DNA from 4 places in the Cytobacillus sp. SAFR-174 genome. Region 1 is predicted to be linked to each of the others. Evidence: predicted binding sites of a transcription regulator. Region 1 holds the regulator's gene; each other region holds the start of a gene.
What was found. The regulator Rex, encoded in region 1, represses fermentation and respiration genes when NADH is low (regulators of the CRP and FNR family bind a similar motif). The targets are predictions, from matches to a motif close to TTGTGAAATATTTCACAA.
Positions count from the first base shown of each region.

Region 2: a site for Rex is predicted at 3,160-3,177, ahead of pflB (formate C-acetyltransferase). Genes of this name have one in related genera too.
Region 3: a site for Rex is predicted at 3,425-3,442, ahead of ACTHRG_RS04325 (AtpZ/AtpI family protein). Genes of this name have one in related genera too.
Region 4: a site for Rex is predicted at 3,959-3,976, ahead of qoxA (cytochrome aa3 quinol oxidase subunit II). Genes of this name have one in related genera too.

Region 1 is NZ_JBQCMZ010000025.1:1,488-9,801, forward strand. Features, by position in the region: gene tsaB (tRNA (adenosine(37)-N6)-threonylcarbamoyltransferase complex dimerization subunit type 1 TsaB) at 1-279, shown strand, start outside; gene rimI (ribosomal protein S18-alanine N-acetyltransferase) at 296-745, shown strand; gene tsaD (tRNA (adenosine(37)-N6)-threonylcarbamoyltransferase complex transferase subunit TsaD) at 745-1,773, shown strand; gene ACTHRG_RS20210 (ABC transporter ATP-binding protein) at 1,999-3,924, opposite strand; gene moaC (cyclic pyranopterin monophosphate synthase MoaC) at 4,115-4,597, shown strand; gene ACTHRG_RS20220 (redox-sensing transcriptional repressor Rex) at 4,625-5,269, shown strand; gene ACTHRG_RS20225 (YdiK family protein) at 5,293-5,484, opposite strand; gene ACTHRG_RS20230 (CPBP family intramembrane glutamic endopeptidase) at 5,529-6,254, opposite strand; gene groES (co-chaperone GroES) at 6,546-6,830, shown strand; gene groL (chaperonin GroEL) at 6,892-8,314, shown strand, end outside.
Region 2 is NZ_JBQCMZ010000002.1:305,942-314,255, reverse strand. Features, by position in the region: gene ACTHRG_RS03850 (response regulator transcription factor) at 136-1,620, opposite strand; gene ACTHRG_RS03845 (hypothetical protein) at 1,769-2,221, shown strand; gene safA (SafA/ExsA family spore coat assembly protein) at 2,331-2,957, opposite strand; gene pflB (formate C-acetyltransferase) at 3,252-5,477, shown strand; gene pflA (pyruvate formate-lyase-activating protein) at 5,578-6,306, shown strand; gene ACTHRG_RS03825 (hypothetical protein) at 6,778-7,839, shown strand; gene nadE (ammonia-dependent NAD(+) synthetase) at 7,877-8,314, opposite strand, start outside.
Region 3 is NZ_JBQCMZ010000003.1:76,863-85,176, forward strand. Features, by position in the region: gene ACTHRG_RS04315 (serine hydrolase) at 1-974, shown strand, start outside; gene ACTHRG_RS04320 (S8 family serine peptidase) at 1,048-3,312, shown strand; gene ACTHRG_RS04325 (AtpZ/AtpI family protein) at 3,613-3,834, shown strand; gene ACTHRG_RS04330 (ATP synthase subunit I) at 3,840-4,214, shown strand; gene atpB (F0F1 ATP synthase subunit A) at 4,236-4,949, shown strand; gene atpE (F0F1 ATP synthase subunit C) at 5,025-5,237, shown strand; gene ACTHRG_RS04345 (F0F1 ATP synthase subunit B) at 5,387-5,908, shown strand; gene ACTHRG_RS04350 (F0F1 ATP synthase subunit delta) at 5,905-6,441, shown strand; gene atpA (F0F1 ATP synthase subunit alpha) at 6,466-7,974, shown strand; gene ACTHRG_RS04360 (F0F1 ATP synthase subunit gamma) at 8,061-8,314, shown strand, end outside.
Region 4 is NZ_JBQCMZ010000002.1:258,905-267,218, forward strand. Features, by position in the region: gene qoxD (cytochrome aa3 quinol oxidase subunit IV) at 69-374, opposite strand; gene qoxC (cytochrome aa3 quinol oxidase subunit III) at 375-980, opposite strand; gene qoxB (cytochrome aa3 quinol oxidase subunit I) at 970-2,946, opposite strand; gene qoxA (cytochrome aa3 quinol oxidase subunit II) at 2,936-3,928, opposite strand; gene ACTHRG_RS03605 (spore germination protein) at 4,304-5,803, shown strand; gene ACTHRG_RS03610 (GerAB/ArcD/ProY family transporter) at 5,793-6,905, shown strand; gene ACTHRG_RS03615 (Ger(x)C family spore germination protein) at 6,892-8,019, shown strand; gene ltaE (low-specificity L-threonine aldolase) at 8,151-8,314, shown strand, end outside.

The DNA of each region.
Region 1 (8,314 bases):
CTGCTTTCAAAAGATTGGGCAGCCATGCTTTCAGAACAGCAGGAAAACGTTCTTTTCATTGGGAATGATTTGCCCTTACATAAAGATGTATTCGCAGAATTCCTTAATGAGCGGGCAGTGTTTGCTTCATCTGCAGAACATAACCCAAGGCCGGCCGAACTTGCTTTATTAGGACGAGACCGCGAGGCTGAGGATGTCCATTCTTTTGTACCTAATTACATTAGGATTGCGGAAGCTGAAGCTAATTGGATAAAAGCAAACAAGGAAAAAAAGTTATAGATGAGGAAGCGGACGTATGAATAAATCCTTAACTTTCCGTTTGATGAATGAAGAGGATATTGATGATGTTTTGGAGATCGAACACAAATCCTTTGCAACACCCTGGAGCAGGGAGGCCTTTTTTAACGAATTAACACATAATCAGTTTGCTTTGTATGTTGTTTTAGAAGAAGAAGATAAAGTAATAGGATATTGTGGAGCATGGATAGTCGTGGATGAGGCTCATATCACAAATGTTGCGCTGCTCCCTGAATACCGCGGGAGAAAACTTGGAGAAGCTTTGATGAGGCAGCTAATGGAGCTTGCGAGTGAAAAGGGAGCCATTACAATGACTCTGGAAGTAAGGGTATCCAACTTCACGGCTCAGTCCTTATACCGAAAGCTTGGTTTTCAAAACGGAGCCATCAGGAAGAACTACTACACTGATAATCAAGAAGATGCTTTAGTAATGTGGGTGAATTTATAATGAAAAAAGATCAATGGATTATGGGGATTGAAACGAGCTGTGACGAAACGGCTGTAGCCATCATTAAGAATGGACGTGAAATTGCAGCCAATATCGTTGCATCCCAAATTGAAAGCCATAAACGTTTTGGCGGAGTAGTTCCCGAAATAGCTTCCCGTCATCATGTTGAACAGATAACAATCGTACTGGAAGAAGCATTATATAAGGCAGGCATCACATATTCTGATCTTTCAGCAATTGCTGTAACGGAAGGACCTGGCCTTGTAGGTGCGCTTCTGATCGGGGTTAATGCCGCAAAAGCAGTAGCGTTTGCTCACGGCATCCCGCTGGTAGGCGTGCATCATATTGCTGGCCATATTTATGCAAACAGACTGGTGGAAGAAATGGAATTCCCGTTACTTTCCCTGGTAGTCTCTGGCGGACATACAGAACTGGTCTATATGAAGGAGCATGGCCATTTCGAAGTGATTGGCGAGACAAGGGATGATGCTGCAGGCGAGGCATATGATAAAGTTGCCCGGACCTTAAATCTGCCATATCCGGGAGGTCCTCACATTGACAGACTCGCACATGAAGGGAATCCGACTATTCAGCTCCCAAGAGCCTGGCTGGAAGAAGGTTCATACGATTTCAGCTTCAGCGGCTTAAAATCAGCGGTTATCAACACTGTCCACAACGCTGAACAGCGTGGAGAGAAAATAGTACCGGAGGATCTGGCGGCGAGCTTCCAGGATAGTGTTATTGACGTCCTGGTAACGAAAACAGAAAGAGCAGTTGAAGAGTATCAGGTGAAGCAGCTGCTGCTCGCAGGCGGAGTTGCGGCGAATAAAGGTCTTCGGGCTTCTTTGGAAAAGAAGTTTGGAAATAGAGCGGATATAAAGCTTATTATTCCGCCATTATCTTTATGTACAGATAATGCAGCGATGATAGCGGCAGCAGGGAGTGTCCTGTTTGATAAAGGACAATTCGCCGGTCTGGATTTAAATGCAAATCCCGGTTTGGACATTACTATCCACAATAATAAATAATTTAGGAAAAAGTCCCCGACAGTACAGGGGACTTTTTCTGTGGATAATATCGTTTGTTTCAGAATTTTATGTTGATAATGTGGATAAAATCAATTTAAATTGTGGATAATGTGGAAAAGTCTGTGGAGAGTACGTATAACTGTGTTTTTCTTGTGATTATCTCTGTGGATAATAAAAAAGACTGGCAGTGACTATTCTACCAGTCTAAAAGTTATGAATATTTCTTTAATCCTCTTCAGCTAAAAGCGTCCATTCTTCCATCAATTCTTCCAGCTTTGCTTTTGCTTCATCCGTCTCATTCGTAATTTCCATCACCTTTTCATGGTCCTGATAAACATTCGGATCACAGAGAAGCTGATCATTAGCATCTATTACTGTTTCTAAGGCTTCTATTTGTTCTTCAATTTCTTCCATTCTTCTTTTCCGCTGACGTTCGAGCTTTTTAGCTTCTTTATCCAGCTGATAATTATTTTTATCCTGCTTAACAGGCTGCGATGCGGTGGTGTCAACTTGCTCATTAAGTGCAAGCAATTCCTCCTGCTCCTGCTTTTTTTCTACATAATAATCATAATCGCCAAGATATTCTGTTGCCCCGCTTCCAGAAAGTTCAACTACTTTTGTTGTAATTCTGTTGATAAAATAGCGGTCATGAGAGACGAAGAGAATGGTACCGGGATAATCGATCAATGCATTTTCAAGAATTTCCTTGCTGTCCAGGTCCAAGTGGTTTGTAGGCTCGTCCAGGATTAAGAAATTGGATTTCTGCATCATAAGCTTTGCAAGTGCGAGCCGGGCCTTTTCACCGCCGCTCAGTGTTGAAACGGTTTTAAGAACATCATCACCGGAGAAGAGAAAGTTCCCAAGTATGGTCCTGATCTCTTTTTCCGGTTTCAGCGGGTATTCATCCCATAATTCGTTCAGGACTCTTTTGTTGCTTGTGAGCTCTGCCTGTTCCTGGTCATAGTAGCCAATTGTCACATTGGAACCGTACTGAATCTCCCCTGCAAAAGAAGGGATTTTTTTAATGATGGTTTTAAGCAATGTGGATTTGCCGATTCCATTTGGTCCTACAAGTGCAATGCTGTCGCCTCTTGCCAGCCGCATTGAAATATTTTCGCTCACTTTTTCATCGTAGCCTATAGCTAAAGAATGTATATTTAAAACCTCATTGCCCGACTGCCGCTCGATGTCAAACCCAAAAGAAGCTGATTTCTCGTCTCCTAGAGGCCTGTCCATAACATCCATTCTGGCCAGCTGCTTTCTGCGGCTTTGTGCCCTTTTGGTTGTGGAGGCCCGGGCGAGGTTTCGCTGAATGAAGTCCTGCAGCTTAGCGATTTCTTCCTGCTGTTTCTCGAATTGCTTCATTTCTTTTTCAAAATTAGCCGCTTTTTGATCCAAATAGGAACTATAGTTTCCGGGGTACTTTCTTATTTGGTGGCGGGAAATCTCGTAAACCTGGGAAACGACCTTATCAAGGAAGTACCGGTCATGTGATACGATTAGAATAGCACCGCTGTATCCCTGCAGGTATTGTTCGAGCCAAGATAATGTTTCAATATCAAGGTGGTTGGTAGGCTCATCCAGAATTAAAATATCAGGCTTTGTGAGCAGAAGTTTACCAAGGGCCAGCCTTGTTCGCTGTCCGCCGCTCAATGACGAAATTTTAGTATCATAGCCTAATGAGCTGAAATTGAGTCCATGGAGAATGGAGCGGATATCTGCTTCATATTGATAGCCGCCATTTTCTTTGAAATCAACCTGAAGTTTGTCGTAATCTTTCAATACGCGTTCGTAGGCATCAGAATTATTAAGGATATCAGGATTTGCCATTTGCTCTTCAAGGCTGCGGAGCTGTTTTTCCTGCTTCTGCAAATGACTGAAAACAGTCAGCATTTCATCCCAAATGGATAATTCCGATTCCAGGCCGGTATTTTGTGCAAGATATCCAATGGTTACTTCCTTTGGCTTTATAATCTCACCGGAATCATATGCCATGTGTCCGGCAATTATTTTTAAAAGGGTGGATTTTCCTGCTCCATTGCGCCCTACAAGGGCAATCCGGTCCCTGGTTTGTACTTCAAGCTTTATATTCGTTAAAATGGGATCAGCGCCAAAACTTTTTGCCAGCTGATTGACTTGTAATAGTATCATGTTCTTTCACCTCGGGTATAGAGTAAGTGTAACTCATTCATATATGTTCGGCAATAAAGGAGACAGGACTATAAGCACGCATGAAGGGCATTAAATCATAAAAAAAGGTAAATAAATATGTGAAGAACCTTACAAAGCACATACAAAGTAACGGAAAAATAGTGTATGATTTTGAAGAGAGGTGTTTTTAATGGCGGATTTTACTCATTTTAATCAAGAGGGCAGGGCAAAAATGGTGGATGTCAGCGATAAGCCTGAGACGTCAAGGACGGCCATCGCTCAGTCAAGTATTACGGTGAATCAGGAGATATACGAGAAGATCACTTCCAACTCCATGAAAAAAGGGGATGTACTCGCTGTTGCACAAACTGCAGGCATTATGGCGAGCAAGAAAACTTGGGACATTATTCCGATGTGCCATCCGCTGCCGCTAAAGGGTGTGGACATTTCATTTTCATGGAAAGCAGAAGAGGAAGAGTACGTCCTCATCATTACGGCTTCTGTTAAAACAAAAGGAAATACGGGTGTGGAAATGGAAGCGTTAACAGCTGCTTCTGTCTGTGCGCTGACCGTTTATGATATGTGCAAGGCTGTAGATAAAGGAATGGTAATTGGGCCAACCTTTTTAATAGAGAAAACTGGAGGCAAAAACGGAGATTTTAAACGAAATTAATTCATCATAAGAAATGGGGATGGACGAATGGCCAATGAACCAATTAAGATACCGCAGGCAACAGCTAAACGGCTGCCTTTATATTACCGCTTCCTAAAGAACCTTCATTCCTCCGGCAAACAAAGAGTCTCATCAGCAGAATTGAGTGAGGCGGTTAAAGTGGATTCTGCCACGATTCGCCGTGACTTTTCGTACTTCGGTGCGTTGGGGAAAAAGGGATATGGTTATAATGTGAACTACCTGCTGGGCTTCTTTCGGAAGACTCTTGACCAGGACGAGCTTACGAAAGTTGCTTTGGTTGGGGTAGGGAATTTAGGAACGGCCTTTCTTAACTATAATTTTCTTAAAAATAATAATACAAAAATAGAAGTGGCATTTGATGTGGATGAGAGTAAGGTTGGCACGAAAATCGGTGATGTGCCGGTCCATCATATGGATGACCTTGAAGAAGTGATTGTTAAAAATAATATTCAGGTGGCGATTCTAACAGTGCCTGCACCGCCTGCCCAGACGATTACCGATCGGATGGTGAATGCGAAAATAAAAGGAATCCTTAACTTTACACCTGCGAGGCTCACTGTACCGTCCTCGATTCGGATTCACCATATCGATCTGGCAGTGGAATTGCAGTCACTGGTTTATTTTCTGAAAAATTATCCTGAAGAAGTGTAAAAAAAAATGAGCCTATTGCGGGCTCATTTTTTCGTTTTAAAATGCTGACCAATCAAGCGGAGACCGGTGCCAAAATCAAATGTGGCAATTAGCATCAGAAAATAAGTAAAGAATCCCCAGCTTTCTTCCCGCTGGGTATTCTGGATGGCTATAAAGGTGAAAAGGCATCCGAGAAGGATGTAAATAAAGCCTGAAAACAAAGGTGTACTTCTCATGATAATCCCCCAGTAATTTTAAAACTCCACAGCATTTCGCTATGCTAGAAAAAGCTGATAAAGCTCTGCATGTTTTCCATTTCCTTTAACCACTTTTGCATATTATCCTGATTCAGCTGGACAACCGCAACAAAGGTGTTCATCGCCACATGGGCAAAAATCGGCACGATGATCCGCTTTGTCTTGACATATAAGAAGGCAAAGGTGAATCCCATTGCTGAGTATAACAGTACATGTTCAGGCTCAAAATGGGCAAGTGCAAAAATGACCGAGCTGATCAGGGCCGAAAGGAAGAAGTTGAAGCGCTTGTGAAGAGAGCCGAAAATAACTTTTCTAAAGACGATCTCCTCAAGGATGGGCCCGATGACGGAACTGATTAAAATGACGATTGGCGATGCTTCAATTATCCGGATAATCTGCTGTGTATTTTCAGATCCCATTTCAATGCCGATCAGGTTTTCGATGCTTGCAGCAGTAGCTTGAGCGATCAGGGCCAAAAATATGCCTCCAATAGCCCAGCCCACTGAGCCTGCTATAGAAGAGGCATCCCTATCCAGTCCCCGTTTCATTTCTTTCCTTAGTAATAGAAGTGTAATGATCAGCGTTATCGTGAAACTGATCACGAGCCAATAGGCAACAGCCAGAATCTGCATATTCTCCGGATTCTGTCCCAGGGCATCGGCAGCTAATAAAACGAGCGGAACGCCAAATAAGCTTGAAAGCTGCATGGCAATATAGGCGATTAATATAATCCAGTATTCCTTTTTCAAAATGTTTTACTCCTTAATCTGAGTGTTGGAAAACAAGTCCTAAAGTCATTGTACTCTTTATAAGGAGCGGGTTTCAAATATCAGCACACCCAAGCAGGAAAATACTATGGTAAAGATGACTTGTGTCGAAATATAGCGTGCATGCGCGAATGAATTTTTTTATAAAAAATTTAAGCTTCACCCTTGCAAATAGAAATGAGATTCATTAATATAATAATTGTGTTAGCACTCAAATAGAGAGAGTGCTAATAAATAAAAATATTTACATATTATTTGAGGAGGTTGTTTCACTTGTTAAAGCCACTAGGTGATCGAATCATTATCGAGCTTGTTGAAACTGAAGAAAAAACTGCAAGCGGCATCGTACTGCCGGACACTGCTAAAGAGAAGCCTCAAGAAGGCAAAGTTGTAGCTGTGGGAACTGGCCGCGTTCTTGAAAATGGTGAGCGTGTTGCACTTGAAGTTGCTGACGGCGACCGTATCATCTTCTCAAAATATGCTGGTACTGAAGTGAAGTATGAAGGCAAAGAATATTTAATTTTACGTGAAAATGACATTCTTGCTGTAATTGGCTAAGCGCCGATCAGACGAAGATTATTAAAAGATAAAGCTAAAATTTTTGAGGAGGTTTTTATCAATGGCTAAAGAGATTAAATTTAGTGAAGAAGCCCGCCGCGCGATGCTTCGCGGTGTAGATTCCCTTGCAAATGCGGTAAAAGTAACTCTTGGACCTAAAGGACGCAACGTGGTTCTTGAGAAGAAATTCGGTTCTCCATTAATCACTAATGATGGTGTGACAATCGCAAAGGAAATCGAACTTGAAGATGCTTTTGAAAACATGGGTGCGAAGCTTGTTGCTGAAGTAGCAAGCAAAACAAACGATGTTGCCGGTGACGGTACAACAACTGCAACTGTTCTTGCTCAGGCAATGATCCGTGAAGGCCTTAAGAACGTAACTGCAGGCGCTAACCCAATGGGCATCCGCAAAGGAATTGAAAAAGCGGTTTCTACCGCTGTTGAAGAGTTAAAAGCTATTTCAAAACCTATCGAAAACAAAGAATCCATCGCACAGGTTGCTGCGATTTCTGCTGCTGACAATGAAGTTGGCCAGCTGATCGCTGAAGCAATGGAGCGCGTTGGCAACGACGGTGTTATCACAATCGAAGAATCTAAAGGATTCACAACTGAGCTTGATGTAGTAGAAGGTATGCAATTCGACCGCGGATATGCTTCTCCATACATGGTGACAGATTCTGATAAGATGGAAGCGGTTCTTGAAAACCCTTATATCTTAATCACTGATAAGAAGATCACAAGCATCCAGGAAATCCTTCCTGTACTTGAGCAGGTTGTACAGCAAGGCAAGCCATTATTGCTTGTAGCTGAAGATGTTGAAGGTGAAGCACTTGCTACACTAGTAGTAAATAAGCTTCGCGGAACATTCAATGCAGTAGCGGTTAAAGCTCCTGGCTTCGGTGACCGCCGTAAAGCTATGCTTGAAGATATCGCGATCCTGACTGGCGGTGAAGTAATCACTGAAGAGTTAGGCCGTGACCTTAAATCTGCTACAATCGATTCTTTAGGACGCGCTTCTAAAGTGGTTGTTTCTAAAGAAAACACGACGATCGTTGAAGGTGCTGGAGACAGCGCGCAAATCGGCGGCCGTGTGAACCAGATCCGCACTCAAATGGAAGAAACAACTTCTGAATTTGACCGCGAAAAATTACAAGAGCGCCTTGCTAAGCTAGCTGGCGGTGTGGCAGTGGTTAAAGTTGGTGCTGCTACTGAAACTGAATTGAAAGAGCGCAAGCTACGCATCGAAGACGCCCTTAACTCTACACGTGCAGCTGTAGAAGAAGGAATTGTTTCCGGTGGTGGTGTTGCCCTTCTAAACGTATACAACAAAGTGGCTTCTATCCAGGCTGAAGGCGATGAAGCAACAGGTATCAACATCGTACTTCGTGCGATGGAAGAGCCTGTACGCACAATTGCTCACAATGCTGGCCTTGAAGGTTCAGTTATTGTTGACCGCTTAAAGCGCGAAGCAGTTGGAACAGGCT
Region 2 (8,314 bases), on a different contig from region 1:
AATGAGAACTATCTGAAAAGTAGAATAATTAGATTTGTTTTTTTGTAAAAATATAAGATTATATTCTTAAATTTAGTCTATTTTTATATTAATATTTGTGTTTTTATAAAAATCAACAAAAATAAAACCTCCCATTTAAAAGGAGGTTTTGTGCAGACTTTTTCTAAATTGATTAGGCGGCATACCTTTAATTTTACTGAACACTTTATTGAAGTATTGCTGATTGCGAAAACCGCAGACGGATGAGATTTCTTTTATGCTCATTTCTGATTCCAGCAGCAGCTTGGCAGATTGCCTGATTCGGGTTTCATTAAGGAGCTCCCGAAAAGATTTGCCGCATCTTTTTGCCAGCATGGAGCTGATATAGTTCGGGTTTCGATCTGCATATTCAGCTGCCCTTTCAAGGGTGATCGAAGAGTCCCAGTAATTTGTTTCTATAAAGAATTGGACTCTGTCTGTAAGATCAAGCTTCAGTTTCTTATCAGATCGAATGGTCTCAAACACATAGGAAATGAAGCTGATCATTTCATTAATGATCCGGTAAATCAAGGGCGAATAAAGGATCGTCTGGAATAAACGAAGGTATTCCTTCTCCATATCTCCGTCGGCCAGACGGAATGTTTTCATATGCCTGCGGATTTGAGCAAGAATACTGGTCAGCCTGATTCTGATAAGCCCGGGTTCAGGATATGGATCTTCCAATATAAGAAACTCTTTGGAAAACCATGATTTGATCCCTTCTAAATCCGCCTGATTCAGGAAATCAATCCAGGTGCTCTGTTCCTCTGGGGTTAAGAAGGGATCGATGGATAGCCATTTAGGCAATGAGGCTTCCTCAATTACCTGATTAAATCCCCTGAAAAAAGTTAACTCCATTAATTTTCTGTTCGCATCATAATGGTTTTTAAGAGTATTCTGATCATCTCGGCCCGTATGAATGCTGATGGCAATTGGTTCAGCTGAGTTTTCCTGCCAATTCCTCATGAATCTGACGCTCTCCTCTTTCCATGATACGCCCGATTTTTCAGAAACTATCAGTACCATGTCACTTAAAATAAAATAATCGGCTTTTTTCTGGAACCCATAGCTTTCCAGAAATTCATATAACTTTGGAAGCTCAAGGACATTCTCAGTTTTTATGCCAATGGAAAGAAAACGTTCTGCCGGTTCTGGAGCTTCTAAAAATATATCCTGATAATGAAAGGCTTTATCAGTAACCATTCCTGAGCTTTTTACAGCCGCTGGAGTTTTCAGCTTCTGGCGCCTATGAATGTTTCTTGCAGATTTCAGTAAAATATCAGCTGAAATGGGCTTAAGTATTAAATCGACTACACCCATGTCAATGGCTCGTTTTGCCTGTGAAAAGGTGGCTTCCATTGTAAGTGCAATAAGATCCGGCCCTATAATTTGAATGGTTTTTAAGAAAGAGCTGTATCTATCTTCCTTTATCAAATCAAGTTCAAAAATCAGCAGATCGGGCTGAAAAGTCTCAAGCTTTTTAATAAGCCCTGCCTCATCTACGGCAGACTCCACATCCCATGCATTCATTGAAGATCTCAACAGCCACTCTATACCCTTTGTATCGTACTCATCCCGATTGGCCACAAGTACCTTGTACATGCTGCCACATCCTTTTTTAAATCTATTATGAAATAATTTTTCAGCAGCTGTAAAGAAAAATCGGAAAAATCCCGCAAATAGTAGACAAGTTATGATGCCCTTACAGCATATCTATATATGGACAACTAATTTTGGAAGGAGTATGACCATGCCTTTTCTTGTATTAAAGAAACGCAGCATCATTGCCTTTGTCATCATTTTTTCAGTCATTGTTTCTGCATCTGTATGGTTTTTTTCAAAGTCTGATAGTTTGACGGTCTTCAACCAGACCGAAGGTGAAAAAGTCCGGGAAATCCATATGGTTACGGGAGAATTTAAAGCTAAGCTGCCTGATGGCAAGGAAATCGAAGCGTATCGCTGGGATCCGGGAACCATTTTTCTCGAAAAAGATGAAAAGGTAAATTTGAAGATTTGGGGAGTCAACGGAATGGAGCACCCTTTTATTATCGAAGGAACCGATATTAAGGGAGTTGTAAAGAAAGCGGAAGAAACAGTGGTCCCTCTTCAATTTGAAAAAGAAGGCATATACCGTCTTGTTTGTCTTACACATCCGGATAAAGATAATAGCGGACCGATGATTGCTTATATTGTAGTAGATTAATGGGCAAAGCAAAAGCACCGGAATCTTCCGGTGCTTTTCTTTACTGTCCAGCTCCAGCCCCTACCCCCTCGAGGAGTCGGGGGTGGGCAAGGCGCTGGAGCTTTTCTTCTTATTTCCCAATAAACATTTGTGTCCAATAGTGTCCGTAAGTTCCGCCCTGTGCGTAGCCTACTCCGATTTCTGTGAAGTTCGCAGATAGGATATTTTTGCGGTGACCTTCACTGTTCATCCATGCAGTTACTACTTCCTGAGGCGTTTTTTGCCCGGCAGCAATGTTCTCCCCAGCAGTTCGGTAGGTGATTCCGAAGCTCTTCATCATATCAAACGGGCTTCCGTATGTAGGAGAGTTGTGATCGAAATACTTCTTATTGATCATATCCTGAGATTTGTACCTTGCTACTCTCGCAAGCTCCCAATTTGATTTCAGCGGCTTTAACCCGTACTTTGCTCTTTCCTGGTTAACAAGCTGGACTACCTGCTCTTCCACCCCTGTTGTGGCTTTTGAAAGAGTAGGGATATTCACCTTTTGTCCGGGATAAATGAAGTTCGGATTGGAGATTTGCTGATTGGAATTGATGATTTCAGGAACTCCCACCTGATACTTCATCGCGATCTTCCACATCGTATCCCCTGGCTGAACGGTATGTACTGTTGATGCTTTTGCATCAAAATTGAATCCAAAGACAAGTGCGACAGACAACATTAAAATGAATGAAAGTTTTGATAGTGTTTTCATATTTATATTTAATCAAAATCTTCTATTCTTATAAACAGGTAATTGTTGGCGCAGAATGTAAGAATTTCAAAGTGATTGCTATCTGTTTTTTTATGCAGTGTTCCATCTGTATATAACAGTTCTAAAAATCCGGGTGGTTTTGTACTACACGTTTTGCTTGAAGATACTTAACTTATTACATTTCACAATACGTTCAAAATCTTTGTGATTTATTTCACATAAAATCTGTTATATTGAGTGTATAGTAAATTTGTAATAACTGTTATATAAATAATCTCTTTGAGGTGAACTGGCATGGAAAGATGGAACGGCTTTAGTGAAGGCATTTGGACACGTGAAATTGATGTTAGAGATTTTATATTAAAGAACTTTACACCTTTTTCAGGAGATGAATCTTTTTTGGAAGGCCCGACACAAGCTACATCGGTATTATGGGAAAAAGTAATGGCTCTCACCAAACAAGAGCGGGAACAAGGCGGCGTGCTCGATATGGACACAGAAATCGTCTCCACTATTACCTCACATGGACCTGGTTATCTGTATCAGGATAAAGAAAAAATTGTAGGTGTCCAGACTGACCAGCCATTTAAGCGCTCTCTTCAGCCATTTGGCGGAATCCGCATGGCTGTGGCTGCCTGTGAAGCATATGGCTATGAAGCCAGCAAAGATATGGAAAAGATATTTACGGATTACCGCAAAACACATAACCAGGGTGTGTTTGATGCCTATACCGATGAAATGAAACTCGCCCGTAAGGCCGGCATTATAACCGGTCTGCCTGATGCATATGGCCGGGGCAGGATTATCGGTGATTACCGCAGGGTTGCCCTTTATGGGGCTGACCGCTTGATTGAAGCAAAAAAATCTGATTTGAAATCGACCTCAAATGTAATGACGGAAGAAAATATCCGATTAAGGGAAGAGATTTCAGAACAGATCAGGGCTCTGAAGGAACTGAAGCAGCTGGCAAACAGCTATGGTTTTGATATATCAAAGCCTGCAGGAAATGCTCTTGAAGCTTTCCAGTGGCTGTACTTCGCCTATCTTGCTGCCATCAAGGAACAAAATGGTGCAGCAATGAGTCTTGGCCGTGTTTCCACTTTTCTTGATATTTTCATAGAAAGAGACATAAAGAACGGGATACTTACCGAGACAGAAGCGCAGGAGCTGGTTGATCACTTTGTCATGAAGCTGCGTCTAGTTAAATTCGCCAGAACGCCTGATTATAATGAATTATTCAGCGGTGACCCTACATGGGTGACAGAGTCCATTGGCGGGATGGCGCTTGATGGCCGCCCGCTTGTCACAAAGAATTCTTTCCGCTTCCTTCATACCCTTAGAAATCTCGGTCCGGCTCCTGAACCGAACTTAACGGTATTATGGTCTGCCAAGCTACCTGAGAACTTCAAAAAATATTGTGCCAGGATGTCAATCGAAACAAGTTCAATTCAATACGAAAACGACGATATCATGCTTCCTGAGTTTGGCGATGATTATGGAATTGCCTGCTGTGTTTCTGCAATGGAAATCGGAAAACAAATGCAGTTTTTCGGAGCAAGAGCCAACCTGGCAAAGGCACTCTTATATAGCATTAACGGCGGCAAAGATGAAAAACTGGGCGTTCAGGTCGGCCCTGCTTATGCCCCAATAACATCAGACATCCTTCAATATGAGGAAGTGATGGAGAAGTTTGATTTTATGATGGAATGGCTGGCAGGCCTCTATATTAATACGCTGAATATCATTCATTACATGCATGATAAATATAGCTACGAACGAATTGAAATGGCTCTGCATGACTCCGAAATTCTCAGAACTATGGCCACTGGCATTGCGGGTCTGAGTGTTGCGGCCGATTCGCTAAGTGCCATCAAATATGCAACCGTTAAGGCAATCCGTGATGAGAACGGGATAGTGGTTGATTTTATAACAGAAGGAGATTTTCCGAAATACGGCAATAATGATGATCGAGTCGACAGCATCGCTATAGACCTGGTGGAACGGTTTATGAAGAAGCTCCGAAAGCATCAGACGTACAGAAACTCTATGCATACGATGTCGATATTAACCATTACTTCAAATGTGGTATATGGCAAGAAAACGGGCAATACACCTGATGGAAGGCGTGCCGGAGAGCCATTTGCCCCAGGTGCAAATCCCATGCACGGAAGAGATACGAAAGGAACGCTTGCTTCCCTGTCCTCTGTTGCAAAATTGCCATACAAACAGGCGCTCGATGGCATCAGCAACACCTTCTCCATCGTCCCTAAAGCACTTGGTAAGGATGATGAAAGCCGTGTTCGCAATCTGGTATCCATACTCGATGGATATGCCATAAAATCCGGGCATCACTTAAATGTCAATGTATTTAATAAAGAAACACTTCTGGATGCCATGGAACATCCGGAGGAATATCCGCAGCTGACCATCAGGGTTTCAGGCTATGCAGTAAACTTCATTAAGCTGACTAAAGAGCAGCAGCTTGATGTAATCAATCGAACATTCCATGAATCCATGTAACCAATCGGATGGCGGGCCATTTTATTCGGCCCCCTTCTTCAAAAAGCTTTAGCAAGGTGCAGCTGCGGCTGCCCCGGGGCTTATAGAAAGGAAGATGATCATGCACGGCAACATTCATTCAATAGAGACATTCGGTACAGTAGACGGACCTGGCATCCGGTATGTTATTTTTACACAGGGGTGCCTCCTGCGCTGTCAATTTTGCCATAATGCAGATACTTGGGAAATTGGAACAGGGAAGCAAATGTCCGTTTCAGAAATCATGAATGACCTGCAATCCTATCTCCCTTTCTTCGAGGCTTCCGGAGGCGGCATCACAGTCAGCGGCGGTGAACCTTTACTGCAGATTCCATTTCTTATAGAGCTTTTTAAAGAATGCAAGAAACTTGGCATTCACACTGCCGTTGATTCATCAGGAGGCTGCTATTCCAGCTCCCCGCTTTTCCAGGCACAGCTGAAAGAGCTCATGAACTATACGGACCTGGTGCTCTTGGATTTGAAGCACATTGATAGGGAAAAACATAAAAAACTGACAGGACTTACAAATGGACACATCCTTCAATTTGCCCGGTATCTGTCTGATCATCAGGTGCCTGTCTGGATCCGCCACGTGCTGGTGCCAACAAGGTCGGATGATGAACGGGATCTCGAACGATTGGGCTGTTTTATAAAAGAATTGAATAATGTGGAAAAAATTGAGGTCCTCCCCTATCACAAGCTTGGTGTATATAAATGGGAAGCGCTTGGATTGGAATATCCGCTGAAGGATATTGAGCCGCCGAGTGAGGAGAAAGCGGAATGGGCTTATCGGATTTTGACTGGGTTATAGATAGTTTGGTTTGATTTAGGATCTTAGATGAAACGTTTTACGTGGTATGCCCCAATTTTGTGATTGGGGCTTTGTTTTTAGCTTGTATTTGTTATGGGTGTTGGGTTCGGACTCAAAACGGTGAACTGGGTGCTTGCTGACTCAGAAGATGGCTGGGGTTCTGACACAAAAAGGAGAACCTGTGCTCGCTGAGTCCGAAGATGGCTGGGGTTCTGACACAAAAGTGAGAACTGGTGCTCGCTGAGTCCGAAGATGGCCTGGGTTCGGACACAAACCCGTGAACTGGTGCTCGCTGAGTCAGAAGATAGCTAAGGTTCTGACACAAACCCATGAACAGATGCTCGCTGAGTCAGAAGATAGCTAGGGTTCTGACACAAACTCGCAAACTGGTGCTCGCTGAGTCTGAATTCACCAAAATTCCAATATGATTTCCCCCTCAAATAAGCTATAATTAAACCGAGGTGGATAATTATGACAATTTCATTGAAAAGGCCTAAGTGGCTGGTGTTTGGTGTACTTTTATCTATGATTCTGTTTTCCAACTACATCCTATACAGAACCCCATTCTTTGGTCCGGTTCCGGACGGTGCGGCGGTTGGCTCCCTGTTTGATTTGCTGGTTGTTGTACCGCTGTTGGCGTATTTCCTTATCCTGCGCAAAAGGTATTCGCTGAAGTATTTAGGGGCAGTTATTTTAGCAGGGTACGCAGCTGCTTATTTTATTATCCCTGCCAGCCAATTTTCGCAGTTTGCCTTTTTGCCGTATGTAATTGTTTTTTCCGAAGCGCTGTTTATTGGGCTGGAGCTGTTTATTGCCTATAAGATTCTTACTAAACTGCCTGTACTTTTAAAAGAATACCGCAGGCTGGACGGTGTTAATTCGCTTTTTCTTTTTAATGTAAAGAGTGCGGCTGAAACCCATTTACCGAATAATAGATTGGGTACTATATTCGCGACTGAATTCGCTATGTTTAATTACGCCCTGTTCTCATGGAAAAAGAAGCTTTCCATAAAGCATGGAGATTCATTCACCTACCATCAAAAAACAAGTGTAAATGCTGTTTATATTATGCTGATCCATGCGATAGCCATTGAATCGATCGGACTTCATTATTGGCTTCATTCATGGAATGCAATTGTGGCATATATCATCCTAATAGCCAATATTTATGGCATTATGTACTTCCTGGCCGAGATAAACGCCACCCGCTTAACCCCTTTCGTCCTTACTGATTCTCATTTGCTGCTGCAAACCGGATTCTCCAAAAGCATGTACCTCAAATTGGAGAAAGTTAAGGAGATCAACTATTATGATGGTCCCGAAAAGTTCAGCAGACAAGAAATGAATGATGTATTTGATGCCAGAGTGCCTGATCTTATCCAGGAAAAGCCGATGTTCGAAATTATACTGAAGGAGCCGGCAGTTTATGAGCTGATGTACGGCATAAAAAGAAAAGCAAGCCGCATCGTTCTGAATGTGGATGAACCGGAGAGATTTTACAATGATGTTTCAAACAAATTAGCTCAAAAGTAAAAGGAAAATCCACAGGGATTTTCCTTTTTGAGTGGCTTTATTTCCACCAGTTATCGTGCATGGATGCCGGCATCTGGCGCTTATGTTCGGTAACGAAGTAACGTTTTTCAATCTTTTCTGCCGCTTCCGGACTTACTGATTTTCCTTCGAGGTAATCATCCAATTCATCATATGAAATACCTAATTCGGTTTCATCAGCCTGTCCGGGCTTCTGGTCCAGAAGATCCGCAGTCGGCACTTTTAAGTAAAGTCTTTCTTCTGCCCCAAGCTCTTTAAGAAGTGCCTTTCCCTGTCTTTTAGTCAGTCCGGATAGTGGCAGGACGTCTGCTCCGCCATCGCCATATTTTGTATAGAATCCTGTGACTGCTTCTGCTGCATGATCTGTTCCAATAACCAGCAGGCCGTATTGGCCGCCAATTGCATATTGGGCGATCATTCTCATGCGTGCTTTCACATTGCCTTTATGATAATCCTT
Region 3 (8,314 bases), on a different contig from region 1:
AAACATTGTTTGATCTTGCTTCCGTTACGAAGGTAATGGGAACCACTCAGGGCATTATGAAACTTGTTGGTGACGGGAAACTCTCGGTCAATGACAGGGTATCTGATTTTATTCCTGAGTTTGCCCAGCATGGAAAACAGGATATTACAGTAGCTGACCTGCTGACACACACTTCTGGTTTAACTCCCTGGAAACCGACATACCTTTACGCTGATAATTCGGAAGAGGTTTTGAATTATATAAACAAGCTGCCACTTGAATATCCGACTGGCACGGACAGAAGATATAGCGATTTTAGCTTTATGATGCTGGGTTTTTTAATTGAAGAGATCAGCGGACAAAAATTGGATATTTACTTAGAAAAAAATATTTATAAGCCCTTAAAAATGAATGATACGATGTTTACCCCACCGGATCATTTCAAGAAAAAAATTGCGGCTACCTCATGGGGAAATCCTTATGAGTATAAAATGATTGATGACCCTAATTTCGGGTACTACGTTGAAGAAAGCCCGGACATGTTCAAATACTGGAGAAATTACACCTTAGTTGGAGAAGTTAATGATGGGAATAGTTTCTATGGCAATAAAGGGGTTGCAGGCCATGCCGGTTTATTTTCGACAGCAAGGGACCTTGCTGTATTGGGCCAGACCATGTTAAATGGCGGAATATATGGGAAAATGAAAATGTATGATCAAGAAGTGATTGATACCTTTACCTCTTCTCAGCGCTTTGGCCAGGGTTATGGCTGGGAGCTGGATAAAAGCTGGTATATGGGAGAACACTATTCTGACAAAGCCTTTGGCCATACTGGTTTTACTGGAACGCAGGTTATTATTGATCCAAAGGAAAATCTTCAGATTATCCTGCTGACGAACAAACAAAACAATGGCCCTTTACCAAGCGGATCATACCGCAGCACAGGCGCTCTTTCTAAAGCAGTAGCTAATATTGTTTATGAATCCTTGAACTAGCCGTAATTTTATATTGATGCATACAAGGCTTCTATTCAGCCCACCCTAAAACAAAAAGAGGGTGGGTTTTCTAATGAAAAAACTCTTACTGTCCATAACAGTCTTATCCTTGTTTTGGAGTCAAACTCCCGTTTCTGCACGAACACTTTCACACCCTCCTATACCGGAAGAGTCACCTGATATTGAAAAAGTGGCAATCATTGTATTAAGTGATGCAAAGAAGGAACAGGAAATAAAAAAAATGATAGAGCAAAATCCTGATCTGCGAATCAGGCATACATTCAATCAGGCATTAAACGGCTTTTCAGTAAAAGGAAAGCCATCTGCATTGCAAAGCCTGCAAAAGCTGGAGTCAGTCTCTGCTGTTTCACCGGTTAATACCTATCATGTTCATTCTGATGACAATATCAAGCTGATTGGCGGCCTCAATGCCAGAGGCTATTATGATGAAAATAACCAGCGCCTTACGGGCAAGGGTGTGAAAGTAGGCGTAATCGATACCGGCATCGATTATAATCATCCTGACTTGCGAAGAAGCTATGGCGGCGGTCGCGATTTGGTGGATAATGATAGAGATCCGATGGAAACAAAGGCTGCCGGGGGACAAGGCACACTGCACGGCACTCACGTCGCGGGCATCATTGCGGCAAATGGCAGGATCCAGGGGGTTGCACCGGAATCAACTATCATCGCTTACAGGGCTCTCGGACCAGGCGGAAGCGGAACAACAGAACAGGTGATAGCGGCCATCGAACAGGCCATAAAGGATAAAGTGGATGTGTTAAACCTTTCATTGGGAAATAACGTAAACGGGCCAGACCTTCCAATAAGCATGGCTCTGAATAAAGCGGTTGAAAAAGGAATAACGGCTGTCACTTCATCAGGCAATTCGGGACCAAATATCTGGACAGTCGGATCTCCAGGAACAGCGTCGAAGGCTATTTCTGTCGGAGCCTCTACACCAACAATAAAGGTGCCATTTTTGAGCATAAACGGACGCGAAATCCGCCTTGATTTGCTCCAGGGTTCAAAGGAATGGGAATTTGACCGCTCCTATGAAATGATCGATGGGGGACTTGGACATCCGGATGAATTAAAGAATGCGGAAGGAAAAATAGTACTAATAGAAAGAGGGGAATTGACGTTTACAGATAAAGCTGTCCATGCGATGGAAGCAGGAGCAGAAGGAATCATTATCTATAACAATACAAAAGGCAGGTTCTTCGGCAATCTGGACAGCCAGGTTCCCATTCCGGCAGCGGCGCTTTCAAAGGAAGAAGGAGAGGAGCTCAAGAAGCTCATGAAGGAAGGAAGGCTACTTGCCCGGACTAATATAATAGAAGAAAGGGACATACTGGCTGACTTCAGCTCCCGCGGACCTGTTACATCCACATGGGAAATTAAACCGGATGTTGTGGCACCGGGAGTTGCCATAAATAGCACCATTCCCGGCGGCTACCTGCCGCTCCAGGGAACAAGCATGGCCGCTCCGCATGTAGCAGGTGCCTGTGCGATCCTCAAACAGGCTCATCCCGAATGGGGGCCGGAACAAATCAAGGCGGCACTCATGAATACCGCTAAACTTATTAGGAATGCGGATGGACAAACATATAGAACGTATGAGCAGGGGGCCGGCAGGATACAGCTTGATCAGGCGCTGAAAGCAGAAACGCTTGTCTTCCCGGCGTCCATGCAATTCGGGAAATTTCAGATCGCAGACAGGCTTCATGACCACAGCAGTTTTATAACGGTTGAAAATATAAGTGAAAACACGCAGTCTTATTCCTTTTCCGTACCACATAAGGAGCAGGGCATCAATTGGGAAATGCCTATGACGTTTCAATTGAACCCGGGCGAAAAGAAAAAGGCTGAAATTAAAATGTCTGCTGATCCGACCCTTTTACAGAAAAAGATCCATGACGGGTACCTTTTATTGAAAGCAGGTGCAGAGAGTATCCATATTCCATACCTGTATGTGCTGGAAGAGCCGGATTACCCAAGGGTGATGGGATTTGGAATCGGCAAAGGAGATAAGCCAGGCACGTATCGATATGAAGTGTATCTGCCGGGCGGGGCAGAGGAATTCGGAATTGCAATGTTTGATTCGGAAAGTCTCCGTTTCATGGGATTTCTGGATTGGAAAAGAAATGCCGGCAAGGGGCAGCTGCTGCAGGAAATCCCTGCTGACAAACTCCCCGGTCCGGGGCTATACCTGGCGAAAGTGTTTGCCAAAAAGGCCGGCAGGGAAGACTGGATCGAAACCTATCTATTTGTGAGGCCGGATGGCCAGCTGGGTGAACCGGAGCCTTCAGCAGAATCAGAAGAGAGTGCGAAGTAAATGAAAATAAAGCGTTTTCAGGAGCGATGCAGAATCTCGCTCCTTTTTCAATAGAAAATCCGAAAATCAAATGTGATAAATATGTGAACATACCATATTTTTGCCTTTTTGTTTGTGAACTTTTTCACTCCAAACGCATTGACATTGACAAAGCCCTATTGTATGCTTACAAAGGGTAAAAGATGATAGGGTTTTCAAAATATTTTTGCAGACATATTTCCCACTTCTGCATGATGTTTATATGATTATTTATGGCCTCAAAACCCTCTTACCATTCTCTTTAAGGGAGGATGCGTTTTTATGCGTCAAAAAGACCGCAACCCATTTAAGGCGGTGGCCTTAATGTCCGCCATTCTTTCCCAGTTAGTAGGTTCCACGCTCATTGGCATTTTCGCCGGAAGATGGCTTGACAGCAAGGCAGGAACTGAGCCTTTATTCCTTTTAATCGGCTTGTTCATTGGACTGGGCGCCGGGATTTACGCCATGCTTCGCCTAATCCAACATTTTTTCACAGGGGAATGAACAACATGCCGGAAATCAAAGCAACTTTTCAAAGACAGCGGAAATACATATTCCTTTTGTTGTCTGTATACGTTCTCGGCTGGGGTTTTACACCTTATCAATCTATTTTTCTTGGCTTGATCTTTGGTACAAGCTTAAGTCTGTTCAATTTGTGGCTGATTTCCCGAAAGGCGCTGCAGTTTGGAGAGGCGGTCGAGAGAGGCGAGAAGGTGCGTTCACTTGGAACGGTATCCAGAATGGCTACAGCAGTATTTGCTGTGATGATCGCTCTGGAATACCCTGAGAAGCTGCATCTGATCAGTGTGGTATTTGGATTAATGACATCCTATATTGTCATTATGATAGATTATTTTCTTCAATCTTTTCAATTACGTAAATAGCGGGAAGAGAGGTGAACACTATTGCATCATGAAGCTCCTATAGTGGACTTTTTAGGATTGAATTTTAACTTATCAAACGTACTGATGATCACAGTGGCAAGTGCTATTGTATTCATTATTGCTTTGCTTTCAACCCGTCGATTGGCCATGAAACCAACGGGGATGCAAAACTTCTTCGAATGGGTAATGGATTTTGTTAAGAATATCATTAACAGTACGATGGACTGGAAGACAGGCGGAAGATTCCATATCCTTGGATTAACCCTGATCATGTATATTTTTGTTTCAAACATGCTCGGACTTCCGTTCGCGATCACTTATGATCACACTTTATGGTGGAAATCGCCAACAGCCGATCCTGTTATCACCTTAACATTAGCGGCAATGGTAGTCGGGCTTTCGCATTACTATGGCGTAAAGCTTAAAGGAGTAGGAGAATACGGCCGGGATTTTATCAGGCCAATGCCTTTCTTGTTCCCATTGAAAATCATTGAAGAGTTTGCAAATACTCTGACATTAGGACTTCGTCTTTACGGTAACATCTACGCAGGTGAAATCCTGCTGACGTTGCTTGTCGGAGGACTCGCAAGTGCCGGTGTAGGCGGAATGCTTGCCGCAGTTATACCAACACTTGTATGGCAGGGATTCTCAATCTTTGTCGGATCTATCCAGGCATTCATTTTCTGTATGTTAACAATGGTTTATATGGCACACAAAGTGAGCCAGGACCATTAATATATACCTGTTCATTTTATGGACAAAACATTTTAAACAAATAAATTTTCATACAATTTAAGGAGGAACTCAATAATGGGTCTTTTAGCAGCAGCAATTGCAATCGGTTTAGCAGCACTAGGTGCCGGTATCGGTAACGGTCTTATCGTTTCAAAAACAGTAGAAGGTATGGCTCGCCAGCCAGAAGCTCGCGGTATGCTTCAAACTACAATGTTCATCGGGGTTGCACTAGTTGAGGCCGTTCCGATCATTGGCGTTGTTATCGCGTTCATGGTTATCGGCGGTTAATTAATACTGTACCAATCGTTCAAAAATGGCGAAGATCATTCCATGAACCTTCGCCATTCCTTTATGTTTTTTTACCGTAAACTAATTCGGAATCATGCATATGACTCCGTTTCATAAGTGGAACAACTCTTGAAGGGAGTGAATCGAGGGTGTTAACAAACAGTCTAGTATTAGGCGCTGCAGGCGGCGGTTTTAACGGCGGGGACATTTTGTACCAGCTGGTCATGTTCATTATCTTGTTGGCATTGCTGAAAAAATTCGCGTGGGGTCCGTTAATGGGCATTATGCAGCAGCGTGAAGAGCACATTGCCAGTGAAATTCAAGCGGCAGAAGAAAGCCGTACAGAAGCAAAGAAACTTTTAGAAGAGCAAAGAAGTCTTTTAAAAGAAGCACGTACAGAAGCGCAGGGTCTTATCGAAAATGCGAAGAAACAAGGCGATGTTCAGCGTGAGGAGATCGTTGCGGCTGCCCGCACTGAGTCTGAGCGCATTAAGGAATCTGCAAAGCTTGAAATCGAGCAGCAGAAAGAACAGGCGGTTGCCGCTATCCGCGAGCAGGTCGCTTCATTGTCTGTCCTAATTGCTTCCAAGGTTATCGAGAAGGAACTAAGTGCAGCTGATCAGGAAAAGCTGATCAATGAATACATTCAAGAGGCAGGAGAAAAGCGATGACGGGCTCCACAGTAGCAAAGCGCTACGCGTTGGCTCTTTTCCAGCTTGCGAATGAACACCAGCTTCTTGACCAAATGGAAGAAGAGCTTCGTGCAGTGAAAGAAGTAGTAAACCATAACTCAGATTTAAAGTCTGTTTTGAAATCTCCAAAGCTTTCAATCGAGAAGAAAAAAGAGATTTTAAAAGAAGCATTTGCATCTGTGAACACCTTTGTACTAAACACATTAATGATATTAATTGAACGCCACCGTGAAGATCATATCTCTGATGTGGCAGATCATTTTATAAGCCTGGCGAATGACAAAAAAGGAATTGCGGATGCAAAAGTATACACTGTCCGTCCGCTATCTGAAGCAGAGAAGGAAGCATTATCTGTGTCATTTGCAGCTAAGGTTGGAAAAAAATCACTTCGTATTGACAATATAGTTGATACTAACTTGCTCGGCGGCATCAAGCTTCGAATCGGAAACCGGATTTTCGACGGCAGCTTGCGCGGGAAGCTAGAGCGTCTTGAACGTCAATTGTTAGGCTAAGATTCGTAGATAGGGGTGAAACTCATGAGCATCAATGCTGAAGAAATCAGTGCGCTGATAAAAAAGCAAATCGAAAACTATCAGTCGGAAATTCAAGTGAGTGATGTAGGTACGGTTATCTCTGTTGGTGACGGTATCGCTCGTGCTCATGGCCTCGACAATGTCATGGCTGGAGAACTTGTTGAATTTTCAAACGGCGTTATGGGTATGGCACAAAACCTTGAAGAAAATAACGTCGGTATTATCATTTTAGGACCATTTACAGAAATCCGTGAAGGCGATGAAGTACGCCGTACGGGCCGCATCATGGAGGTACCGGTTGGTGAAGAACTTATCGGCCGCGTAGTAAACCCTCTTGGACAGCCAGTAGATGGCATGGGACCAATTAACACAACAAAATCACGTCCGATTGAAAGCCAGGCACCAGGTGTTATGGATCGTAAATCCGTACACGAGCCGCTTCAAACAGGAATCAAGGCGATTGACGCACTTGTGCCAATCGGCCGCGGACAGCGTGAGTTAATCATCGGTGACCGTCAAACAGGTAAAACATCCGTTGCAATCGATACAATCCTGAACCAAAAAGATCAGGATATGGTATGTATCTATGTGGCAATCGGACAAAAAGAATCTACAGTTCGTAATGCAGTAGAAACACTTCGTAAGCAAGGTGCGCTTGATTACACAATCGTTGTAACAGCATCTGCATCACAGCCTGCTCCAATGCTATACCTGGCTCCTTACGCCGGTGTAACAATGGGTGAAGAGTTCATGTACAACGGCAAGCACGTTCTTGTTGTGTATGATGACTTGACAAAGCAAGCTTCTGCTTACCGTGAGCTTTCATTGCTATTGCGCCGTCCTCCAGGCCGTGAAGCATATCCAGGGGACGTATTCTACTTGCACAGCCGCTTATTAGAGCGCGCTGCAAAGCTAAGTGATGCGAAAGGTGCAGGTTCAATCACTGCGCTTCCATTTATCGAAACACAAGCAGGCGACGTTTCTGCTTACATTCCGACAAACGTTATCTCAATCACTGACGGACAAATTTTCCTTCAGTCTGACCTATTCTTCTCCGGTGTACGTCCGGCGATCAACGCAGGTCTTTCTGTATCACGTGTAGGTGGATCTGCACAGATCAAAGCAATGAAAAAGGTTGCAGGTACACTGCGTCTTGACCTTGCTTCATACCGTGAACTTGAATCATTTGCCCAGTTCGGTTCTGACCTTGATAAAGCAACACAGGCTAAACTTAACCGTGGTGCCCGTACAGTAGAGGTTCTAAAGCAGGATCTTAACAAGCCGTTAAAAGTTGAGAAGCAGGTTGCAATCCTTTACGCTCTAACTCGCGGCTTCTTAGATGACATTCCTGTACAGGATATTCGTCGTTTCGAATCTGAATTCCTTTCATGGTTAGACCATAACCGCAAAGATTTGTTAGACCATATCGTGACTACAAAAGAACTTCCTTCTGATGACGATATGGCATCTGCGATTAACGACTTTAAGAAAACTTTCGCAGTATCCGAATAATGGAGATTGCCTGGATGGGGAAGTGCTCCCCATCTAAGCAGCTCGCATTCGGTTCTGACAAACTTGTATAAGGGTGGTGAGAACCTGTGGCATCATTACGCGATATAAAAAATCGTATTACTTCTACGAAGAAAACGAGTCAAATTACAAAAGCAATGCAGATGGTATCGGCTGCGAAAATGAATAAGGCGGAAATGAATGCAAGGTCATTCGTGCCTTATATGGAGAAAATCCAGGAAGTTACGGCAAGCATCGCTTTGGGAAGCAAAGATGTATCACATCCAATGCTGACCAGCCGCCCAGTCAAGAAAACTGGTTACCTCGTAATCACTTCTGACCG
Region 4 (8,314 bases), on a different contig from region 1:
TGGGGAGACCGGTTTTTTTGTAATGCCTAGCATCAGCGCCGTGATCAAGGCACTTGTGCTTTCATAACTTAATGTGAAGCATGTCCAGAGGTTAACACCCAAATAGAACCAACTACAATGACAATTACCATAAATACGGCATAAATCATATTGACCAGGTTCGTTTTGCCGTCTTCACCTTCTCTTAAGTGCATGAACATGAACAGCTGCATCCCTGCCTGAACGACAGCCAGTGAGCCGATGATCCACATGATCACTTTAAAAGAAAGGTTCGTTTTTAATGCAATTCCTGCTGCTGCAAAAGTCAGCACAAGGGAAACTACAAATCCAATGACATGGCTTATCGGGAAGCTTTTTGATTGATGATGTTCCATTTAAGCCACCAGTCCTTTCAGATACACAAATGTGAAGATAAAGATCCAGACTACATCAAGGAAGTGCCAGTAAAGGCCGATAATAAACGTCTTTCTTGCTGTAGTAGGGGTAAGGCCTCTTTTTAGAAGCTGAATGATGACCATCGTTGCCCAGCCGATGCCCAAAGTTACGTGAGCTCCGTGTGTCCCCAGCAAAACAAATAAGCTGGAAAGGAATGCGCTTGTCTGCATAGTTGCACCCTCATGGGCATAATGGACGAATTCATTAATCTCCATGAAAAGGAAGCCTGCGCCAAGAGCGAGGGTAATCACCAGCCAGGTGATTAGCCCTTTAAGGTTATGCCGGCGCATTTCAAAAATGGCAATACCCATTGTAAAGCTACTTGTCAGAAGGAGGACTGTCTGAATCATGACATCCTTGATGACAAAGATATCTTTATGTGTTGGCCCTCCTGCAAAGCGTTCATATAAAACTCCATATACTCCGAACAGAGTGGCGAACAGGACGATTTCAGCGCCAAGGAAAACCCAGAAGCCGAGAATATTCATGCGGTCCTGCTCAGTTTGATATTCAAGCGGCAGAGACGTATCCACTTTAGCTGACATGATCGTGCACCTCTCCTTCTGTTTTTCTCCACGCGTTTTCAATTCGGTGAATTTCTTCTTTTGAAACATGGAATCCTTCGTTGTAATCGAATGAACGGATAATCAATCCGGCAAAGATGCCGATACCGGCAACAGCAGCCGCGATGTGCCATTCAAACACAAGGAAGAAACCTGCGATGCCAAAGATAACACCCATATAAATCGGTACCCATGAGTTGCTTGGCATATGAATTTCTTCAATTTCACTGTCATGCAATGTTAAACCTTCATTCTTTTTCTTCATGTGCCAGAATGGATCAAGAGATTTCACTTCCGGCAGCTTCGCAAAGTTATAGAACTGAACAGGTGATGCAGTAGACCATTCCAGAGTTCTTGCATCCCATGGATCGCTTGAGATGTTTCTGTCCGCATAGCGGATGCTCCAGTAAATGTTATAGCAGAAGACAGCGAATCCGGCTGCAAGAACAATAGAACCAATGGCCGAAAGCATGAATAGAGGTGCAAAGCCTGACTCGGCAGAGTAAGTGTATGCACGTCTTACTGCTCCGTTTAATCCAAGGAAGAACATAGGCATGAATGTTACATTAAAGCCGATAACGAATAGCCAGAAATGCCATTTTCCGATTTTTTCATTCAGCATGAAGCCGAACATTTTTGGCCACCAGTAGTACAGGCCTGCAAATACTGCAAACACGACACCCGGAATTAATACATAGTGGAAGTGGGCAACCAGGAATAAGGTATTGTGATACTGATAATCCGCTGCACCCATTGCCAGCATAACGCCTGTAACCCCGCCGATGACAAAGCAAGGAACGAATGCAAGTGCCCAAAGCATTGCAGACGTAATTTTTATGCGGCCTTTACGCATCGTAAACAGCCAGTTGAACATCTTAACTCCAGTCGGTATGGCAATCGCCATCGTCGTGATGGAAAAGAATGAGTTAACTGCAGGTCCTGAACCCATTGTATAGAAATGGTGAACCCATACAACCATACTTAATAGCGCAATTCCAAGGATGGAAAATACCATCGATTTATATCCAAACAATGATTTTCTTGAAAAAGTTGCAATGACTTCTGAGAAAATCCCGAAAGCAGGAAGGGCAACAATATATACCTCAGGGTGCCCCCATAGCCAGAACAGGTTAGCCCAAAGCATATCCATGCCTCCGCCGGATACGGTAAAGAAGTGTGTTCCATATAGACGGTCAAACGTCATTAATGCCAATGCGACAGTGAAAATAGGGAAAGCAGCCACAATCAAAATGGATGTTACGAAAGTAGTCCACGTGAACATCGGCATTTTCATCAGTGTCATACCTTTTGTTCTCATTTTCAAAATCGTGACGATAAAGTTTATACCCGTCATTAATGTACCGATACCGGCAATCTGAAGGGCAACTGCATAATAGTTATTGCCAATGCCTGGACTGAATTCCTTGCCTGCAAGAGGGAAGTAGGAAGTCCAGCCAGCATCAGGTGACCCTCCGATAACGAAGGAAATATTGAATAGCATAGCTCCGCTGAAGAACAGCCAGAAGCTTAGAGCATTCAGCTGAGGGAAGGCAACGTCACGGGCACCGATCTGCAGCGGAATGACAACGTTCATTAAACCAATCAAAAACGGCATCGCCATGAAAAGAATCATAATCACGCCGTGTGTTGTGAAAATTTCGTTGTAATGCTGGGAATTCAGGAATTCCATTTCGGGACGTGATGTCTGAGCTTTCATCAGCAACCCGTCCATCCCGCCGCGGAAAAACATTAATACAGCGGAGATAATATACATAATACCGATTTTTTTATGATCAACTGTAGTCAGCCATTCTGTCCACAGGTATTTCCATTTTTTCAAATAGGTAATCCCAGCCACTGCACCGATCATTGTCAGCAAAATAGCAATCTGAGAACCTAGTATAAGGGGATCTCCCGTAATAAAAAACTCATCCCATTTAATGCCCATGATGGTCACCTCCATGGTTTTCTTCACTCACATCATGGCCCTTATCTTCGCCATGACCTTCAATTACATTCGGTTTCTTATTTTTATAATTATCGTCTTCTTCGAACGTCTTACCCTGATATCCATGACCTCTGTAGAGTTCAGGATTTGTATATGCCTTAGAGTCAGGATCGGCATGGTTAACCCATTCCAAATGAGTATTTGAATAGGTCAGTCTTCCTAAATGAGTAGGCTTCAGCAGCCCAACGTATTCTTTCTCAGTCAATTTAGGCGCTGTATCCTTAACATCTTCAACCCATTGGTCAAAATCTTTCTGGGTTTGGGCGAGCACTTCAAATTTCATATCCGCATAGCCGCGGCCGTTAAAGTTCGTATTCTGGCCTTCATAAGATCCAGGGTTGTCTGCGACAAGATATAATTCTGTTTCCATTTTCGGCATGGTGTATTTTTGTCCGCCAAGTGCAGGCACCCAGAACGATTGCATGGTGCTTGCAGAAGTCATTTTGAACAGCACAGGTCTATCTTCAGGAATATTGACATAGTTCACCGTCTCAATTCCTTCTTCTGGATAACTGAAAATCCATTTCCAGTCTGCAGAGGTTACATGTATGGTAATAGGCTCTTTTTCTTCGTAGCCTTTTGGTGCTTCTTCAAGAGCATAAAGTGTTTTTACGGTCGGGATCGTTAATGCAATGACAATTAAGATCGGAATCCCGGTCCAGATAATTTCAAGGAGTGTGCTTCCATGTTCCTCAGGCGGTTCATAATCCTTATTTTCTGGTTTCTCGCGATATTTCCAGACGATGTAGCCAAATAATCCAAATACGACGACTACAACAAGAAGCATCCAGATCAGGGACCAGTTAATTAATTCGGTAATGCTTCTAGCAACAGGGCCCTGCGGTTCAAACACAACCATATTACAGCCGCTGAGAATAAGCATCGGTAATATAGCTGTTAATGAGAGCAGCATTTTCTTCATCTGTTGTTTCATCTCCTTTAAACAAAACTATTGTTAAATAATTCACAAATAATGTGCGTGTTTTCACAAAGATGTCAAAAAAATATATTTATTGAAAACTTACACATCCTTAAAGCACTTATTTAACTTAGTTATCACTGTGTAAATGATATTAACATAAGCAAATATGAAAAGTTGTGACAAAACTTAGAAGGAAAAAAATGTAAAGCTTCTTGACATGAATTCATTTTCTGCAAATAGCATTACGACAACGTTCTAACACCAAAATAAACTTTTGAACAACTTATGAACTTTGTTTCAGTTAATTTTTCCCAAGGAATTTTTTCGATAAATAAGGAGAAAATACAAAAAAAATCCGAATCGTGGTGCAGCAAGATGAACTTTCGCAGCATGAAAATCAATAAAATCCGCAAACTCAATAAAAATACGGATCAATCTATGCAGCAGCCGCTATTATCTTTTGTGGGCAAATTCAAAGACACACAGGATTTCAGGGAATGGAATATTCAAGTTAATGACCAAAAAATCAGGATATTTTACCTTGAATCTGTTGTTTCAAAAGAGAAATTTTATGAGGTTGTATTTGTGCCCTTATCCAACTTAAAAGGGGAACACATTGAAGAGTTTTTGGTTTCTCTCCACGGCAAGGAGACAAAAAATGAAGAAGAAATAGTCAATTTATTGTTAAAAGGCAGCTTTGCGGTCTGCCTTCCTGATTCACAGAAAATTTATATGGTAAGCTTCCCAAAAGAGCTGGAAAGAACGATTCAGGAGCCTGTAAATGAAGTTGTGGTTAGAGGGTCGCATGATGGTTTTATAGAAAACCTGCAGACCAATATATTTCTGATCCGCAACCGCATCGAAAGCCCGGATTTAACTGTCAGTTATATGACAATTGGGACTAAGTCAAAAACGAAAATCTCATTAGTATACCTGAAAGGAATTGCAAATGAGGAAATTGTCAGAGAGATTGAGAGAAGACTTTCATTTATTAAAACAGATATGATTATTAGTCCCGGTTATATTGAAGAGTTTATTGAGGATAATGCATTCAGCATATTCCCGCAAATCCTTAATACAGAACGTCCGGATCGTGTAATGGCAAACTTAACGGAAGGCAGGATTATCTTAATGGCTGAGGGCACCCCTACAGCTTTAATAATGCCTGCCACGTTCGTTACTTTCTATCAGTCACCTGACGATTACAATAGCAGATGGATACCGGCAACATTTATCCGTGTTCTCCGGTTTCTAAGTTTTATCATAGCCATTACACTTCCGGGGATTTATATCGCCATTAATGCCTTCCATCTTGAGGTAATTCCCCATGAATTAGTGATTCCGCTGAAAAATTCAGTTGAGGGAATACCGTATCCGCCATTATTGGAAGCGTTCATGATGGAACTGACCATTGAATTAATTCGTGAAGCAGGAATACGTCTGCCAAGGCCGATTGGGCAAACGATTGGAATAGTAGGGGGACTTGTCATTGGCGATGCGGTTGTCAATGCGGGGCTCATTTCAAATATTATGATTGTTGTGGTTGCTTTAACTGCGGTTTCCTCTTTTGTGGTACCGTCAAATGAAATGAGCACTACCGTCCGGCTCCTTCGTTTCCCTCTGATGATTCTCGCTTCCATAATGGGCTTTGTCGGTTTAATGTTTGGGATCATCTATATATTAATTGCACTATGCAGACTGGAGTCTTTTGGCGTTCCGTATTTTGCCCCGTTTGCACCATTTCGTCTAAAGGAAATAAAAGACACATTTATCAGGATTCCGCTTTGGATGATGAATAAACGCCCGCAAAGCTCGGGTGCCATTGATCTTTTTAGGCAGAAGGATTCAAGAGGGTGGAAGAAGCATGAAGAATAAAGAATCAATCGATCTTCCTCAGCTTTTTTTTATCATTATTCAAACACAAATTGGAGTAGGAGTTTTATCTCTTCCCTTCACGATGTATAAGGCTTCAAAGACAGACGGCTGGATATCTTTAATGGTTGCAGGGGTCTTTGTTCAGCTCATTCTGACTATGTATTATTTCCTGCTGAAAAAATTTAATGGACGTAATATATTTGACATCGCCCAAATAACAGCTGGAAAGATAATCGGAAACTTTATTATATGCTTATATCTTCTGTATTTCTTATTGATTGGAGTCATGATCCTTTCGCTCTTTAACAAAATTATTGCCACATGGATACTTCCCAGAACTCCAAGCTGGGCAATTGGAGGCATGTTCTCTTTTTTGGCCGCCGCTCTTTGCAGGGAGGGAATTCGAGTCATTGGCCGATTTTATACATTGGTCACACCCTTACTGCTCCTGCTGATCTTTTTAATCTCATATACGATAAAGGATGCAAATATTTATTTTCTTTTTCCTATCGGTAAAGAAGGCATCAAGGATATTTTACTGGGAAGCAAGGAAGCTGTTATTGCTATGCTTGGCTTTGAGATGGTTCTGGTTATTTATTCATTGACAAATGCTGAACACAAGCGAAGATACCGTATAATGACCGGTGCCAATGCGCTAATTACTTTACTTTACACCTATTTGATCATTATCCACTTTATTTATTACAGCCCAGAAGAGATTGCGCTCGTTCCTGAACCGATGTTATTTATTTTAAAGTCCTATTCGTTTAAAATCATCGAACGAACCGATTTATTCTTTTTGTCCATTTGGATTATTTCCGTGTTCACTTCTTTTGTGAGCTACCTTTATATGTCTGCAAAAAGTGCAAAAAAACTGATCCCTAAGGGGAAAAACCGCTTCTTTGTTTATATTTTTGCAGCTGTAATTTTCCTTGGCGCCAGTGGAATCAAGCCAATTATAGGATTAACGGAGAAGTTATCCCAACTGATGTCTTATGTCAGTTTACTTTTTATCATTATAATCCCATTCCTATTGCTGGTCTTTTCTTACGTATTCAAGAGAAAACAAAAAGGGGGCAGCAGCCGTTTTGATTACCTTTAAAAGAATACTTCTTCTCCTGATGATCAGCATCTTCCTGACCGGCTGCTGGGATCAGAACTTATTAAAAGAAGCAAGGCTTTATATGAGCGCAAGCTTTGATCTTGAACCGGACGGCAGAATACGTGATGGCGTTACATCACCAGTTCTGGGAACAAGCCCGGATTCCCCATCAAAAGCCCGTTCAGAATATGTTACAGCCACGGGGAACACTCCCAGGGATGGAAGAGTAAATATTGACAAAAAAGCACCAAAAAAATTTGATGCTTCCAAATTAAGAATAATGATTATTGGCAGTGAACTGGCAAAGCAGGATATATATCCGGTTCTTGACGTTTTTTATCGCGATCCCAAAAGCTCCTTAAGTGCCAAAATCGCGATTGCTGAAGGAAGAGGAGATGAAATCCTTAAAAGCAGGCTGCAGGAGGAAGGGAAGGTTAGTGATTATTTACATAACTTAATAGTAAGTACAGAAATAGTATCATTTATCACAGAAGAAAATATCCAATCGATTTGCGCTGAGCTGTTTGATCCCGGCGAAGATTTCCTCTTGCCATATCTCGGCCTGACCTCGGATAATGAAGTCCAAGTTAAAGGACTTGCCATGTTCAACGAAAGGTCATTTACCGGTGAAAGTCTTGGGGAAGATGAGTCAAAAATGTATATCCTTATGGATAATCAATTAGGGAAAACCATGAGATTCACAAAAAAAGCGACAAAAAATGAAGAAATAGGGCATTTAAACTTTATATCATTCGATGTAATAAAGTCTTCAAGCAAATTAAAGCTTCAAATCAGCAACAATTCAATACAGGGTGCGGATATAAAAGTAAAAATGAAAATTAATATTTCAGAGTTTCCCCAGAATAAGCTGGATAAGCAGGATAAAATTAAAGAATTAATTAAAAAATTATCTCAAGAGCTGACTAAGGATGCGAACAGAACAATAAAAAAAATGCAGGCTGCAAATTGTGATGGTCTGGGTATCGGGAGAAGACTCATTGCCATGCACCCTTCTGTATGGGAATCAATAAAATGGAAGGACGATGTATACCCAAATCTGCCAATAAACGTAAAAGTTAAAGTGGATATAGCCGGAAACGGCATTATCAACTAAAAAATGGACCGGCATATTTATATAGATTGTAAAAAAATTATCAAGAGCCTGCAATGGCTCTTTTTATTAATTGAAAAATACAGAATAGTACAGTAACATGAAGTAAAAATAGATAGAGACAGGGTGAGGAAATGATTGATTTAAGAAGCGATACAGTCACAAAGCCGACTGAAGCTATGAGAAAAGCGGCTTATGAAGCCGACGTTGGAGATGATGTTTATGGGGAGGATCCTTCCATAAATCAACTGGAGGAAACAGCTGCTGAAGTGCTTGGAAAGGAAGCGGCTCTTTTTGT